DNA from 3 places in the Nitrobacter sp. MLSD-S21 genome. Region 1 is predicted to be linked to each of the others. Evidence: predicted binding sites of a transcription regulator. Region 1 holds the regulator's gene; each other region holds the start of a gene.
What was found. The regulator HrcA, encoded in region 1, represses chaperone genes, less so after heat shock. The targets are predictions, from matches to a motif close to GTTAGCACTCNCNNNNNGNGAGTGCTAAC.
Positions count from the first base shown of each region.

Region 2: the regulator HrcA is predicted to act here: its motif matches at 2,422-2,450, upstream of groES (co-chaperone GroES).
Region 3: the regulator HrcA is predicted to act here: its motif matches at 3,368-3,396, upstream of groES (co-chaperone GroES).

Region 1 is NZ_JBXASZ010000004.1:175,207-180,027, reverse strand. It holds gene AC1RT6_RS14105 (hypothetical protein) at 1-455, shown strand, start outside; gene grpE (nucleotide exchange factor GrpE) at 612-1,205, opposite strand; gene hrcA (heat-inducible transcriptional repressor HrcA) at 1,304-2,392, opposite strand; gene rph (ribonuclease PH) at 2,565-3,278, shown strand; gene rdgB (RdgB/HAM1 family non-canonical purine NTP pyrophosphatase) at 3,427-4,062, shown strand; gene hemW (radical SAM family heme chaperone HemW) at 4,049-4,821, shown strand, end outside.
Region 2 is NZ_JBXASZ010000001.1:167,113-171,933, forward strand. It holds gene AC1RT6_RS00755 (hypothetical protein) at 1-168, shown strand, start outside; gene groL (chaperonin GroEL) at 379-2,022, opposite strand; gene groES (co-chaperone GroES) at 2,063-2,380, opposite strand; gene AC1RT6_RS00770 (usg protein) at 2,781-3,080, shown strand; gene AC1RT6_RS00775 (competence/damage-inducible protein A) at 3,272-4,012, shown strand; gene gpt (xanthine phosphoribosyltransferase) at 4,113-4,619, shown strand; partial or broken gene AC1RT6_RS00785 (hypothetical protein) at 4,682-4,821, shown strand, end outside.
Region 3 is NZ_JBXASZ010000003.1:367,280-372,100, reverse strand. It holds gene AC1RT6_RS11750 (hypothetical protein) at 1-1,051, opposite strand, end outside; gene groL (chaperonin GroEL) at 1,158-2,804, opposite strand; gene groES (co-chaperone GroES) at 2,982-3,278, opposite strand; gene AC1RT6_RS11735 (hypothetical protein) at 3,585-4,136, shown strand; gene AC1RT6_RS11730 (protein phosphatase CheZ) at 4,220-4,821, opposite strand, start outside.

The DNA.
Region 1 (4,821 bases):
AGCAACTCGGCCTGCTGCCCTTCAAGCTGAGCGAATTGAGCTCCTTCAAATTGATCCGCACGCTGGCACCAGGAGCAGTTATCCTGCTTTCCGACGCAGAAGCAGAAAACGACATCGACAGCAAAGCCTTTATGATTATCAGCCCGATCGGTTCGGTCCCTGAACGACCGGACGACCGGGACAGATTTGCGCGCGACATCGCGGCCACGATCCCGAACCTGCGTGAGGGACGTATCACCATGTCGGAGTCGATGCGGATCAACGGATCGCCCGGTTTTGAAACGCGGATCGACGGCACGAACACACGAACGAATACGCCAGTGACGGTCGTGCAGTGGCTGGTGTTTGGCAGCGGAAAAACGGCAATGCGTCTGATCGGAAGTACGCCGCGGGATGGGTGGTCTGAAGCTTTTTCGCGCTTCCGCGCGGTTCGTGACGGTATCCGGCCGCGCTAGTGGAGTGAATTTGACATTCGCGACCCACCTAGCCGCGCGTCCCGGGCGTGAATGTCGAATTCAAAACTCGACCAGCAACCAATATCGGCCAGTGGTGTTTGATTCTCGCATTCAAGCCCGAGGACATAATATTGGTAAGCCCGCGAACGGGCGGATTCATTCGGACGCGGCTGCCTTGGCTCCGCCCTTCGCAACACCTACCAGCGCCGGACGCAACACCCGCTCGCCGATCATGTAGCCGGCCTGAATGACCTGCGCGACCGTGCCGACGGGGATGGACGAATCGGGAACTTCGTACATGGCCTGATGGACGTTGGGATCGAATTTTTCACCAGCCGGATCGAACCGCTTCACACCGTGTTTTTCCAGCGCGTTGTGCAGCGAGCGTTCGGTCAACTCCACGCCCTCGATCAGGGCTTTGAGTCCGGGGTCGGCGGCCGCGCGTGCCTCGGCGGACACCGCATCAAGCGCGCGTTGCAGATTGTCGGCAATATCCAGCACGTCGCGAGCGAACCCCGAGATGCCGTAGGTCCGCGCGTCCGACACCTCTCGCGCGGTGCGCTTGCGCAGGTTTTCCATCTCCGCCAACGTGCGCAGCATCCGGTCCTTGGCGTCCGCGACCTCCTTGGTCAGCGCTTCAACCGCCCCCTCCTCAGGATCGTCGGGCATAATGTAAGGCTTGGATACCACTGGCTCGGCCTCCGGAGCCGGATCGCCGGAATTGTTTGATTTGCCGTCGGAATCGGTCATTACACAGCCTTCTTGCACATGGTCTCGAATTAAAAGGGATGGTCGTGCGGGATATCGTGCTTCAGGCGTAAAAATCAAGCGCAGGGCGGCGGGCGGGCTCAGCCGCCGAGCATCTGGCTGACAATGCGGGCCGCGTAATCCACCATCGGGATCACGCGCGCGTAGTTCAGCCGGGTCGGTCCGATCACTCCGAGAACGCCGACGATGTGGCCGGCGCCGTCGCTGTAGGGCGCGATGATCGTCGAGGATCCGGACAGCGAGAACAGCTTGTTCTCCGAACCGATAAAGATCCTTACGCCGTCGGCGCGTTCGGCGCGGCCAAGCAGATCGATCACGCCGCGCTTGGTTTCGAGGTCGTCGAACAGCAGCCGCACGCGCTCAAGGTCCTCCATCGCATGCAAATCTCCGAGCAGGTTGGCATGGCCGCGCACGATCAATTGCCGGTCGTCGCTGTCGCCGCCAGACCAACTCGCAATTCCTGCCGCGATGATCTTTTGTGTGAGCTGGTCGAGCTCCGCCTTGCTCTGCGTCAACGCGGTTTCAAGCTCGAGCCCTGCCTCGGCCAGCGTCCGGCCGCGAATTCGAGCGTTCAGAAAGTTTGACGCCTCCGTCAGCGCCGAAGCCGGGACGCCGGAGGGGAGCGTCAGCACGCGGTTTTCGACCTGCCCGTCTTCGGCGACCAGCACGACCAACGCCTTGTCGGGCTCCAGCCTGACGAACTCGATATGCTTCAACCGTACATTGGATTTCGCCGTCAGAACCACTGCCGCCGCCCGGGTCAATCCGGACAGCCGTGTCAAGGCCTCGCCCAATGCAGCCTCGACCGATTGCGCCTTGCCCACCGACGCGAGTTGAGTCTGGATCGACTGGCGCTCCGGCTCGGTCAGATCGCCGACCTGCATCAAGGCATCGACAAAGAACCGCAGGCCGAGCTCGGTCGGCAAGCGGCCGGCTGAGGTATGCGGTGCATAAATCAGCCCGAGCTGTTCGAGGTCCGACATCACATTGCGGACCGACGCTGGCGAGAGCGGCACCGCGATGAGGCGGGAAACGTTGCGGGAACCCACCGGTTCGCCCGTTGCAAGGTAGCTTTCGACGATCTGCCGAAAAATGTCGCGCGACCGCTCGTTCAACTGGGCAAGCCCGGCGTTCGGCGCAATCAGACCGATCGGATCGTGATGGGCCAACGATATCTCCCGCGTATAATGACTGTTGCGCCTGGGACCGGATCTAGTTTGTCTCTCCGGCGCACCAGTTACAAGCAGCCTTTGGCAATCGCAGTTCTGACCCTTGCCGGTGCGGCTCCTCACCCCTAAAAGCACGGCACGACGATTTTCATAGAATAGCTGGAGGGTTCCCATGCGGCCTAGCCGCCGTGCACCGGATGAACTGCGCGCCGTGTCGCTGGAACGTGGCGTGGTCAAATACGCCGAAGGCTCCTGCATGGTGAAATTCGGGGATACCCATGTGCTGGTCACCGCGACGCTAGAGGAGCGGCTGCCGCCGTGGCTCAAGGGCCAGGGCCGGGGCTGGGTGACGGCCGAATACGGAATGCTGCCGCGCGCCACGCTGGAGCGAACCCGGCGCGAGGCCTCCGCCGGCAAGCAAGGCGGCCGGACCGTCGAAATCCAGCGCCTGATCGGCCGCTCTTTGCGTGCCGCAATCGATCTCGAGGCGCTCGGCGAACGCCAGATCACAGTCGATTGCGACGTCATTCAGGCCGATGGCGGCACGCGCACCGCATCGATTACCGGCGCATGGGTCGCGTTAGCCGACTGCGTCAACTGGATGAAGGCCCGCAACATGCTCAAGGCCAGCGTGCTTCGAGACAATGTCGCAGCGATCTCATGCGGTATCTACAATGGCACGCCCGTCCTCGATCTGGACTATGCAGAAGATTCGGAAGCCGACACCGATGCAAACTTCGTGATGACCGGCGAGGGACGCATCATCGAGGTGCAGGGAACCGCCGAGAAGACACCTTTTTCCGACGACGAATTTTTTGCGCTCATGGCGCTGGCGAAAAAAGGAGTCGCACGGCTGGTGGATTTGCAGAAAATGGCGTTGGCGTGATTCGTTCTGCGAGCGCTCCGCGGGATGCTCCTCCAATAGCGTTTTCGAGCAGAGTGGGTAGCGGTTCGCGTCAAGAAACTGCGTCAACACAAGAAACCGGAGCCTGACTTTGAATTCCGTCAAAGTCGAAATGGCTCTAGGATCGGCCATGAATCGTCGGATCGCCGGCAAGCTCGTGATCGCCACCCACAATCCCGGCAAGCTCGCCGAGATGCGCGAGCTACTTGCGCCGTATGGCGTCGAGGCAATCTCCGCAGGCGAGCTCGGTCTCAGCGAGCCTGAGGAAACAGGCGATGATTTCCGCGCCAATGCTCGGATCAAGGCGACCGCTGCGGCCCTGAGCGCAAAGCTTCCGGCTTTTGCCGACGATTCCGGCCTCGTGGTCGACGCACTTGACGGTGCGCCGGGCATCTATTCCGCGCGCTGGGCCGGCGAGACCAAGGATTTCTCCGTTGCGATGACGCGGATCGAGCGCCTGCTGCAGGAGCGCGGCGCGACGAGCGCGGACAAGCGCAAGGCTCACTTCGTTTCGGCGCTCTGCGTCGCGTGGCCGGACGGCCATCTCCAGGAAGTCGAAGGACGAGTCGACGGCACGCTGGTATGGCCGCCGCGGGGCACGGCCGGATTTGGCTATGATCCTGCGTTCCTCCCGGACGGACATACGCGCACCTTCGGCGAGATGACGGGCATTGAAAAGCACGGGCTTCCGCCGCGCGGCCTTGGCCTGTCGCATCGCGCCCGCGCGTTCGTGAAGCTGGCGGAGATTGCTCTTGATCGGCGCTGATCCGACCACTGCCTTCGGCATCTATGTGCACTGGCCGTTTTGCCTGTCGAAATGCCCGTATTGCGATTTCAACAGTCATGTCCGCCACGCGCCGATCGATGAAGAGCGCTTCGTTCGTGCTTTCAAGCGCGAGATCGAGACCACCGCCGCACGCGCGCGCGGCCGGGAGGTGTCCTCCATTTTCTTCGGCGGTGGTACCCCGTCCTTGATGCGGCCGCAGACCGTTGGCGCGATCCTCGACGCAATCGGAAAATATTGGGGCGTCGCTGATAACGTCGAGGTCACGCTGGAAGCCAATCCGACCAGCGTCGAGGCCACGCGATTCCGCGGCTATCGCGCAGCGGGCGTCAACCGCGTGTCGCTCGGCGTGCAGGCGCTCGACGATTCCTCGCTAAAGGCTCTCGGACGCCTGCATACCGCACACGAGGCGCTGGAAGCAGTGGCGATCGCACGCTCCGTCTTCGATCGCTATTCCTTCGATCTGATTTACGCGCGACCCGGCCAGACGCCAGCGATGTGGACCGAGGAACTGCGGCAGGCGATCTCGGAAGCGGCGGAGCATCTGTCGCTCTACCAGTTGACTATCGAGGAGGGTACGCCGTTTTTCGACCTGCACGCAGCCGGAAAACTCAGGCCCCCCGACGAAGCGATTGCACGCGCGCTGTACGACGTCACGCAGGACGTTTGCACGCGTCACGGCCTGCCAGCCTACGAGATCTCGAATCATGCGCTGCCCGGCGCGGAATGCCGGCACAACCT
Region 2 (4,821 bases), on a different contig from region 1:
GCCCAGGTTGGCGGGATGATAATGGTCATGATCCTCAGTTCGTTTATGGATGGGTCGTCGCTCGCGGCTTCGGGAGGGGCCGTGATGGCTGTCTCGCTGGCCGGTGCCATGGCCGCTGCGGTGCTGGGATCGTGGGGTGCGTTGGCGATCGTGAACCGTTGGCGGTAAGCGTCACACCTCGCGCGCGTATAAAAAAGTCGGGCCAGACAAATTCGCGGGGTTTGTACCGCAAACAAAAACCCCGGCATCGCTGCCGGGGTTTTGCATTTCGTAACTGACTGAGAAGCGTGGATCAGAAATCCATGCCGCCACTGAAAGCCGGGCTTGCCCGGCTTTCAGCAGTTTAGATTCAGGGGCGACGACTTCTGACGCTGTGCGTCAGAAATCCATGCCGCCCATGCCGCCGCCGCCGCCCGGCATCGCCGGGGCAGCGGTGTTCTTCTTCGGCAGCTCTGCGACCATCGCCTCGGTGGTGATCAGCAGCGCCGCGACCGAAGCCGCGTTCTGGATCGCAGTGCGAACGACCTTGGTCGGGTCGATGATGCCCTTGGAGATCAGGTTGCCGTATTCGCCGGTCTGCGAGTCGAAGCCGTGCGAATACTGCTCCTTCTCGAGGATCTTGCCGACGATGACGCTGCCGTCTTCGCCTGCGTTGATCGCGATCTGGCGGGCCGGCGCGGACAACGCCTTGCGCACGATCTCGACGCCGGTCTTCTGGTCGTCGTTCTGAGTCTTGATACGCTTGAGCTGCTCGGAAGCACGGAGCAGGGCGACGCCGCCGCCCGGTACGATGCCTTCCTCGACGGCCGCGCGGGTCGCGTGCATCGCGTCATCCACGCGATCCTTGCGCTCCTTCACCTCGACCTCGGTCGCGCCGCCGACGCGGATCACCGCAACGCCGCCGGCGAGTTTGGCCAGACGCTCCTGCAGCTTCTCGCGATCGTAGTCCGAGGTTGTCTCCTCGATCTGCGCCTTGATCTGCGCCACGCGCGCCTCGATGTCGGCCTTCTTGCCGGAGCCGTTGACGATCGTGGTGTTTTCCTTGTCGATCATCACCTTCTTGGCGCGGCCGAGCATCTGCAGCGTGACGTTCTCGAGCTTGATGCCGAGATCTTCGCTGATCGCCTGACCGCCGGTCAGGATAGCGATGTCCTGCAGCATGGCCTTGCGGCGGTCGCCGAAGCCCGGAGCCTTGACGGCCGCGACCTTGAGGCCGCCGCGCAGGCGGTTGACCACCAGCGTCGCAAGCGCTTCGCCTTCGACGTCTTCGGCGACGATCACCAGCGGCTTGCCGGTCTGCACCACGGCCTCGAGCAGCGGCAGCAGCTCGTTCAGCGAGGAGAGCTTCTTCTCGTTGATAAGGATGTAGGCGTCGTCCATCTCAACGCGCATCTTTTCGGCGTTGGTGACGAAGTAGGGGGAGATGTAGCCGCGGTCGAACTGCATGCCCTCGACGACGTCGAGTTCGGTCTCGAGCGATTTGGCTTCTTCAACCGTGATGACGCCCTCGTTGCCGACCTTCTTCATGGCGTCGGCGAGGAATTTGCCGATTTCGGAATCGCCGTTGGCCGAGATGGTGCCGACCTGGGCGATTTCTTCGTTCGAGGTGACCTTCTTGGAATTCCGGACGAGGTCAGCGACCACGGCGTCGACGGCCAGATCAATGCCGCGCTTCAGGTCCATCGGGTTCATGCCGGCGGCGACCGACTTGGCGCCTTCCCTCACGATCGCCTGAGCCAGAACCGTCGCGGTGGTGGTGCCGTCACCGGCCGCGTCAGCGGACTTGGAGGCGACTTCGCGCACCATCTGCGCGCCCATGTTCTCGAACTTGTCGTCAAGCTCGATTTCCTTGGCGACGGTGACGCCGTCCTTGGTGATGCGGGGCGCGCCAAATGACTTTTCGAGCACCACGTTGCGGCCCTTCGGACCGAGTGTCACCTTCACCGCGTTGGCGAGGATGTCCACGCCGCGCAGCATCTTGTCGCGAGCTTCGACGCCGAATTTGACATCTTTGGCTGACATATTGGATATTTCCTTTGAATGATTTTGAAGGGGATGGCGCTCAGGCGGCCTTTTTCTTGGCAGGCGCGGCGTCGGTGAGGACGCCCATGATGTCGGACTCCTTCATGATGAGAAGATCCTGGCCGTCGATCTTCACCTCGGTGCCGGACCACTTGCCGAACAGCACCTTGTCGCCGACCTTGAGATCGATCGGGATCAGCTTGCCGGACTCGTCGCGGCCGCCGGGGCCGACGGCTACGACCTCGCCCTGCGAGGGCTTTTCCTTGGCCGTGTCGGGAATGATAATGCCGCCTGCGGTCTTCTCTTCAGCGTCGATGCGCTTGACCACGACGCGGTCGTGAAGCGGACGGAATTTCATGCAGTCCTCCTAAGATATTGAAAATTTGGGATGTTCTGAGTTTTAGCAGTCAACACAAGCGAGTGCTAGCTAACCGGACAGGACATAAGCCCGGTGCAGGGTGTGGGCAAGGGTCCGAGACGTATTTTTTAAGCAATCAAAGATGGAGACTGCCAGCGCCTGGTCGTCAATTTAACCCACCGTGCAGAGCATTGTTAGCAGATGCAGTAAGCTGCTGCTAGAACTTGGTTAATTGCTGGTTTCTTTATTTTTTTCATTTGTGATTCCGGCTTCGTATGTCACATTTTCCAGATGATCCGCGCATCAAAACCAGTCCAGACCGCGGATTACGGAGGAATGGAGCGTTATCGGGGAACCGGCCCGTCACTTCGCCGATAGCGCAGCCTTCAAGGAGGTTGAGATGGTCACGAAGCATGACGTGCAGTCCCGCGGCGTTTCGGATGATTTTCGTAAGCAAGTGCTCGGCTATGGCCTGACGACGGCCGAGATCCTGTACCGCCGCCCCGATCGCCAGTGGTTATTGCAGAGCTACGTCTGGCAGAATTACGACATGTTCCCGAAATTTCCGGTGTTGTGCGACTTCCTCGCTTTTTGGGAGAAGCAACTCGATGGACCGCTGGTTTCGGTGACGGTCGCGCATTCGAGGCTGATCAAGCCTGCTGAATTGCGCGCGGTGGATGGCGTGTTCTGTCTGCATTGAGGGCCTTGACGATGGAGCGCTGCGGCCTCTGTTGTTGCGCAGTCAAGGCGCACGTCTTGACGCTGGCGCGGCTGCGCGTCATGTGATGATCCCGAATGCGCGCCGTACGCTCCGCAATGATGCGGCGGGTTCGCCATGAAGCGGCAGGTTCCGGGCGAGGGACAAGTACCTGCTGACGGCGAGGAGAGGTGATGGGTGATATTGTCACCGCGGGCGTTTTAGTGATCGGAGACGAAATCTTGTCCGGCCGGACGAAGGACAAGAACATCGGATTCATTGCGGAATACCTGACCAATATCGGAATTGACCTCAAGGAGGTACGCATCGTTGCCGACAATGAGTCCGATATCGTCGCGGCGTTGAACGCGCTTCGCGCGCGTTACACCTACGTCTTCACGACCGGAGGCATCGGCCCCACGCATGACGACATCACCGCCGACAGTATCGCGAAAGCCTTGGACGTCAGCATCGATTATCATCCCGAGGTGGTGGCGCGTTTCAAGGAGCGTTACCAGAAGCCCGGCGAGTTGAATGAGGCGCGGTTGCGGATGGCGCGCCTTCCCCGGGGGTCCGAACCGATTCAGAGCGCAACCATTCTGGCGCCCGGTTTCAGGATCGGCAATGTCATTGTCATGGCGGGAGTGCCATCGATCATGCAAGCGATGATGGATATCGTCGCGCCGTCGCTGCAGGTGGGCGAGCGGATGCTGTCGGAATCGGTGCGCGGCAATTGCCGGGAAGGTGACATCGGCACGCCGCTGCGCGAGATCGCCGAGGCGCACCCGGACACCACCATCGGCAGTTATCCCTTCCTCGACGAAAACGGCAAGCCGAACACGAGCCTTGTGGTGCGATCCCGCGATCAGGCCAAGCTGACGGCGGCAATGGACGCAATCAGAGCGATGCTGACGGCACTCAAAGTGCCTCAGTAAATGGCCCATCGGTTTGGCGTCTCGCACTCAGACCAAAAATTCTGGATATGATGAGCGAGATTTCTGCTCTTGCAAAAAGACTTGTGACGGAAACCACCAAGTGACTGCTAACAAAACGCCCAACAAGGCTTTTCCGGTGTCCTGGGACCAGTTTCATCGTGACTGCCGCGCGCTGACCTGGCGGCTGAACGAGACAGGACCCTTCCATGCAGTGGTCGCTATCACCCGCGGTGGTCTCGTCCCGGCAGCGATCGTGGCGCGCGAACTCGGCGTCCGCGTGATCGACACGGTGTGTGTCACAAGCTACGACCATATCCGCAAAGGCGAACTGAAAGTGCTGAAAGGCATCTCAGATGCGACCGCGAAACTCGGCGGCGGCACCGGCAAGGATCTTCTGATTGTCGACGATCTTGTCGATACCGGCGCTACAGCGCGAGTCGTGCGGAGCATGATTCCGGACGCACATTTCGCTACCGTCTACGCCAAGCCCCTCGGCAAACCGTTGGTTGACACGTTTATCACCGAGGTTTCGCAGGACACCTGGATTTATTTCCCGTGGGATCTCGACCTTGCCTTCGCCCCGCCGTTGCGTGACGGCGCAGCATAGAATTCTTCATCGTTCTCGCCGGCAACAGGTCAAGAAAACTCACGTCATGGTTCGAAAGGTTCATGCATCCTTTGCAAAACCGTGTCATGCCTTCAGGCGACATTGTCGCGGTGTCGCAGCGCGGCGCCTTCACCGGCAACCGTGGAATCATTCACGATCCGGCGGACACCGCCCGTGCTTCCATTGCCGGCGCGCGGATGCA
Region 3 (4,821 bases), on a different contig from region 1:
TTTCGTCCGCAGTGCTAGTCGAGGGAGCGCCGAACCAAAGCATGATGTGATCGGATTCATCGGGCCTGTCAGGGCCTGGCAATGCTGTCACTTTGATGGTGTCGGTCAACCCGAGCGCCGGAACCAGCACGCTGGGGCGTTTGAACGTCAACGTCAGTTTGCCGGTGTTGTCACTCCATTTTGCTGACGCCGGCTTTGCATTCAAAGCTTTTTCCAGCACACCGGAGATAGCGGTCGCAAGCTTGTCGCGATTGAGTTTGCCCTTGTCACGCCATTCTGCGGCCGGAAACCGGATGGTGCGCTCCATATCGAACATCCCGGCGCTCCAGCCCGCGGCGACCACGCCGGGCGTTGCTTTCAACCGAGCGAGAAGGGAGGGGGAGCGCTCAGGATCGACGTTGATGTCGATGACCTGCGCTCCCGCCCGCAGCGCCTCGCAAGTCACCTCGAGGCTGTTCAGCAGCACCTCGACATTTTGTTCTCTCAAACTTTTGAGCAGGTCGATCGCTGCGTCGATCTTCACTTTCACGGCGATTGCTTCGGGAGATACCTCGGTGAAATCCTTCGGCGATGCGCTGATGCCGTCATCGGTCATCCGGGCATCGTTGAACTCAGCCTCGCTGAGGTCGGAATTGTCTGTCGAGGTCACGTCGGTAACTTTTTGGCCGACGCTGATCCTGCCCCCGAACTCGAAGGTATCGCCTGTGGGCTTGCGTGTGAGCTTCACCGTGACCGGCAGCTTGTCGGCGATGCTTTGTGTGCTGCCGGTCAGGGTCGAACCGTTCACCGCGAGGTTGGCGACGAAGCGGTCCTTGCGGCTCGAGCCTTTCTCCGCAGGGTAACACACATCGAGAACGGCGCCCGTGACCGTCTTGCCCTGGCGGGTCTCTTTAAGGATAACGTCCGCATTGCCCTCCATCAGTCCGTCGATGGAGGTGAAGTATCTCACCTCCGCGCCGGGCGTAGCTTTGGGAAGCGGCCGGTCTTGCGCCCGCAGAGGTCCCGGTAAAGCCATCGTTAGACTGATCAGGCACAGCCGCAGCGCGCGCATGGAGAATCCCCGCTTGTCGAATCGGCCCTTACCCTAAAACCCACTTCGCGAAAAAAGAAGGCCGCCCGGAGGCGGCCTTCTGACGAAGTCGTGCCGTTGAAGGAGTTCAAAAGCCCATGCCGCCCATACCACCCATTCCGCCGCCGCCCGGCGGCATAGCCGGAGGCTCTTCCTTGGGCAGTTCGGCGACCATGGCTTCGGTGGTCACGAGCAGCCCTGCGATCGACGAGGCATCCTGCAAGGCGGTGCGCACGACCTTGGCGGGATCGACGATGCCCTTGGCGATCATGTCGACATATTCTTCCTTTTGGGCGTCGAAGCCGAAGGTCTCGGTCTTGTTTTCGAGAACCTTGCCCACCACGATGGAGCCCTCGACGCCGGCATTTTCCGCGATCTGACGGATCGGCGCTTCCAGCGCCTTCAGTACGATGTTGATGCCGGCCTGCACGTCCGGGTTGTCGTTGTTGATGCGGCCGACCGCCTTCTTGGCCCGCAGCAGCGCCGTGCCCCCGCCGGGCACGATGCCTTCCTCCACAGCGGCGCGCGTGGCGTTGAGCGCATCCTCGACGCGATCCTTCTTTTCCTTGACCTCGACCTCGGTCGCGCCTCCGACACGGATTACCGCAACGCCGCCGGCGAGCTTGGCCAGACGTTCTTGCAGCTTCTCGCGGTCATAGTCGGAGGTGGTCTCCTCTATCTGCGCCTTGATTTGTCCGACCCGTGCCTCGATGTCCTTTTTCTTGCCGGCGCCGTTGACGATGGTGGTGTTCTCTTTGTCGATCAGCACTTTCTTGGCGCGGCCCAGCATATTAACGGTGACGTTCTCGAGTTTCATGCCGAGCTCGTCGGAAATGAGCTGGCTGTTGGTCAGGATGGCGATGTCCTCCAGCATGGCCTTGCGGCGATCACCGAAGCCGGGTGCCTTCACTGCGGCCACTTTCAGGCCGCCACGAAGCCGATTGACCACCAGCGCGGCCAGCGCTTCGCCTTCGACATCTTCCGCGACGATCAGCAGCGGCTTGCCGGATTTCACAACCGCCTCGAGCACCGGCAGCAAAGTTTGGAGGCCGGTCAGCTTTTTCTCGTGTAGCAGGATGTAGGCGTCGTTGAGCTCGGCCGCCATTTTCTCCGCATTGGTGATGAAGTAAGGGCTAAGATAGCCGCGGTCGAACTTCATGCCCTCCACGATATCGACGTCGGTTTCGAGCGACTTGTTCTCCTCGACGGTGATGACGCCATCATTGCCGACCTTCTGCATCGCCTGCGCGATCATCTTGCCGATCGAGGCGTCGCCATTGGACGAGATGGTGCCGACCTGAGCGACTTCGGCCGAGGACGCCACCGCCTTCGCGCGCTTCCCGATGTCCTTCACCACGGCGGCGACGGCGATGTCGATGCCGCGCTTGAGATCCATGGGATTCATGCCGGCGGCAACTGCCTTCGCGCCCTCGCGGACGATGGCCTGTGCCAGCACCGTGGCGGTCGTGGTGCCGTCGCCGGCGAGATCGTTGGTCTTGGAGGCGACCTCGCGCACCATCTGGGCGCCCATGTTCTCGAACTTGTCCTCGAGTTCGATCTCCTTGGCAACGGTGACGCCGTCTTTGGTAATGCGGGGCGCGCCGAAGCTCTTTTCGATCACGACATTGCGGCCTTTCGGGCCGAGGGTCACCTTCACAGCGTCGGCGAGGATATCGACGCCGCGCAGCATGCGTTGGCGCGCGTCGCCGGAAAACTTGACGTCTTTGGCGGCCATTGAATGTTACTCCTGGTTTGTTGTGTGCCGCTTCCCTTGGGCGTCTTTGCCGAGCATAGCCGTTCGAAGAACGGCGTCGCTTCGCACCTATGCCGGCATCCATCGTTTTGAAAGATGGATGCCCGGATCATGTCCGGACATGACGCTTCAATCGAAGCGGTTGATTGCGGAGGGACGCTAGCCGACGATGCCCATGAGGTCGGATTCCTTCATGACGAGGAGGTCCTGGCCGTCGAGCTTGATCTCGGTGCCCGACCACTTGCCGAACAGCACCTTGTCGCCGACCTTGACATCGATCGGCGTGAGCTTTCCGGTTTCGTCGCGTCCGCCGGGACCAACGGCCACGACCTCGCCCTGGGAGGGCTTTTCCTTTGCCGTGTCGGGAATGATGATGCCGCCTTTAGTCTTTTCCTCGGCATCAATCCGTTTGACCACAACACGGTCATGCAGCGGACGAAATTTGGTCTTAGCCATAACGCTCCTCCGGGGGGTTCGCAGGACTCTGAATTGCCATCGATGGATGCATGCGCTCTGATTCACGACGGCCGAGCGATTCGTATCTTTTTGGCAATCATATTCCGAGAGTGCTATTCGTGGGCGGGGATATGGCTTGGCAGCCATGCTGTCAAGCAAGCCTCTTAAGCCGTTGGTGAGGGCGTGTAGGATAGACGCAAGCATGTCGTAGCTTCTCCGCCTTGGCGAGTGCGGGTGCTGCGATCTCATTTTTTAGGTCCGGCTGCTGGGGGCACAGCGGTCGGAAATTCGGTCGGGGTATTTACAATGGTCAAATCAGACGGCGGACGCGCGGCTTTGAACCTTGGGGCGGCCGCGGCCCTGGCGGTGTTTCTCGGCGGATGCGGGTCGTTCGGCTCGATCGGACTGTCGCCGCAGCCGGCGCCCCCGCCGCCCGTCGAGCCCGAGATCCCGGCCACGGTCCGTGCCGAGGAACTGGTCGGACGGTGGGGTCTTGCGTCCTATCAAAATCCGAACGACCGGTCTCGGACCGAGGCCGCGGCCAGGGCGCAGTGCAAAAATCCTTACGTGATCAGCGCAGGCGGCAATGGCGGCGTCATCATGCATCTTGCCGACGAGGCGACGCCGCAGGAGTTGCGGCTTAAGGGTAGCCAGAGTGGCAAGAACTACATCGGGCCGGAAGGCCCCCCCGGCGGTCCAAAAGATCGCGAGATCGTCTCCTTCGACGGCCACGTGCTCATCACGCGCTTCATCGACCCGGATGCGGCGACCCGCTACGGCAACATGGTTTATATCCGCTGTACGCCTGCGGCCGCGTCGGCCCCCCGCCACACGGCGGCAAAGCCACAGGCCCATTAGCCGGGCTACGCGCGATCGATTCAAACCAAATGCCCGGCGCGACGGCCGGGCATTCTCAATGAGGGATGTGACGCTTCCTGAGGCTAACCGAACAGCGCGTCGATGTCGTCCTGGGAAGCGTGTCCCTCGTCGCCTTCGAGCTTCGGACCGTTCAGCAGCTTCGCATCGCCGACGCGATCGTCGACGATCGGTGGAGCATGGGCACGGATGGCGTCCACACCGCCCCAGATATCCATCATGACATTGATATGATGCTCGATGAACTTCATCGTGCTCATCACCTTGGCAATGCGCTGGCCGGTGAGATCCTGGAAATTGCATGCCTCGAAAATCGAGATCACGCGCTCCTGGATTTCCTCGCTCAGCAACCGAGCCTGCTCCGGCGACGCCGCCTTCGACAGCGCGCTGGCCGACTGATCGATCGCTTCAGCCGCCTCCAGGATGTGTTGGGTCGCTTGCTCGGTACCTCCTACCACGGCGCCAAGCTCGTCGGTCACCTTCGCCATCTCGTCGCCGCTGAAACTCTTGCCATGTAGAACCGCGATTTCCTGCTTGGTGCGGCTGATGGCGTCGTAGATCAGATCAAGTTCGGTCTTGAGCTTTTCGCATTGCTCGATTTGTGCGCGATAGGTTTGCAGCAGCATTTGTGCTTCGGCGACCTCGCGGCTGGTGGTCCCGTCATTGG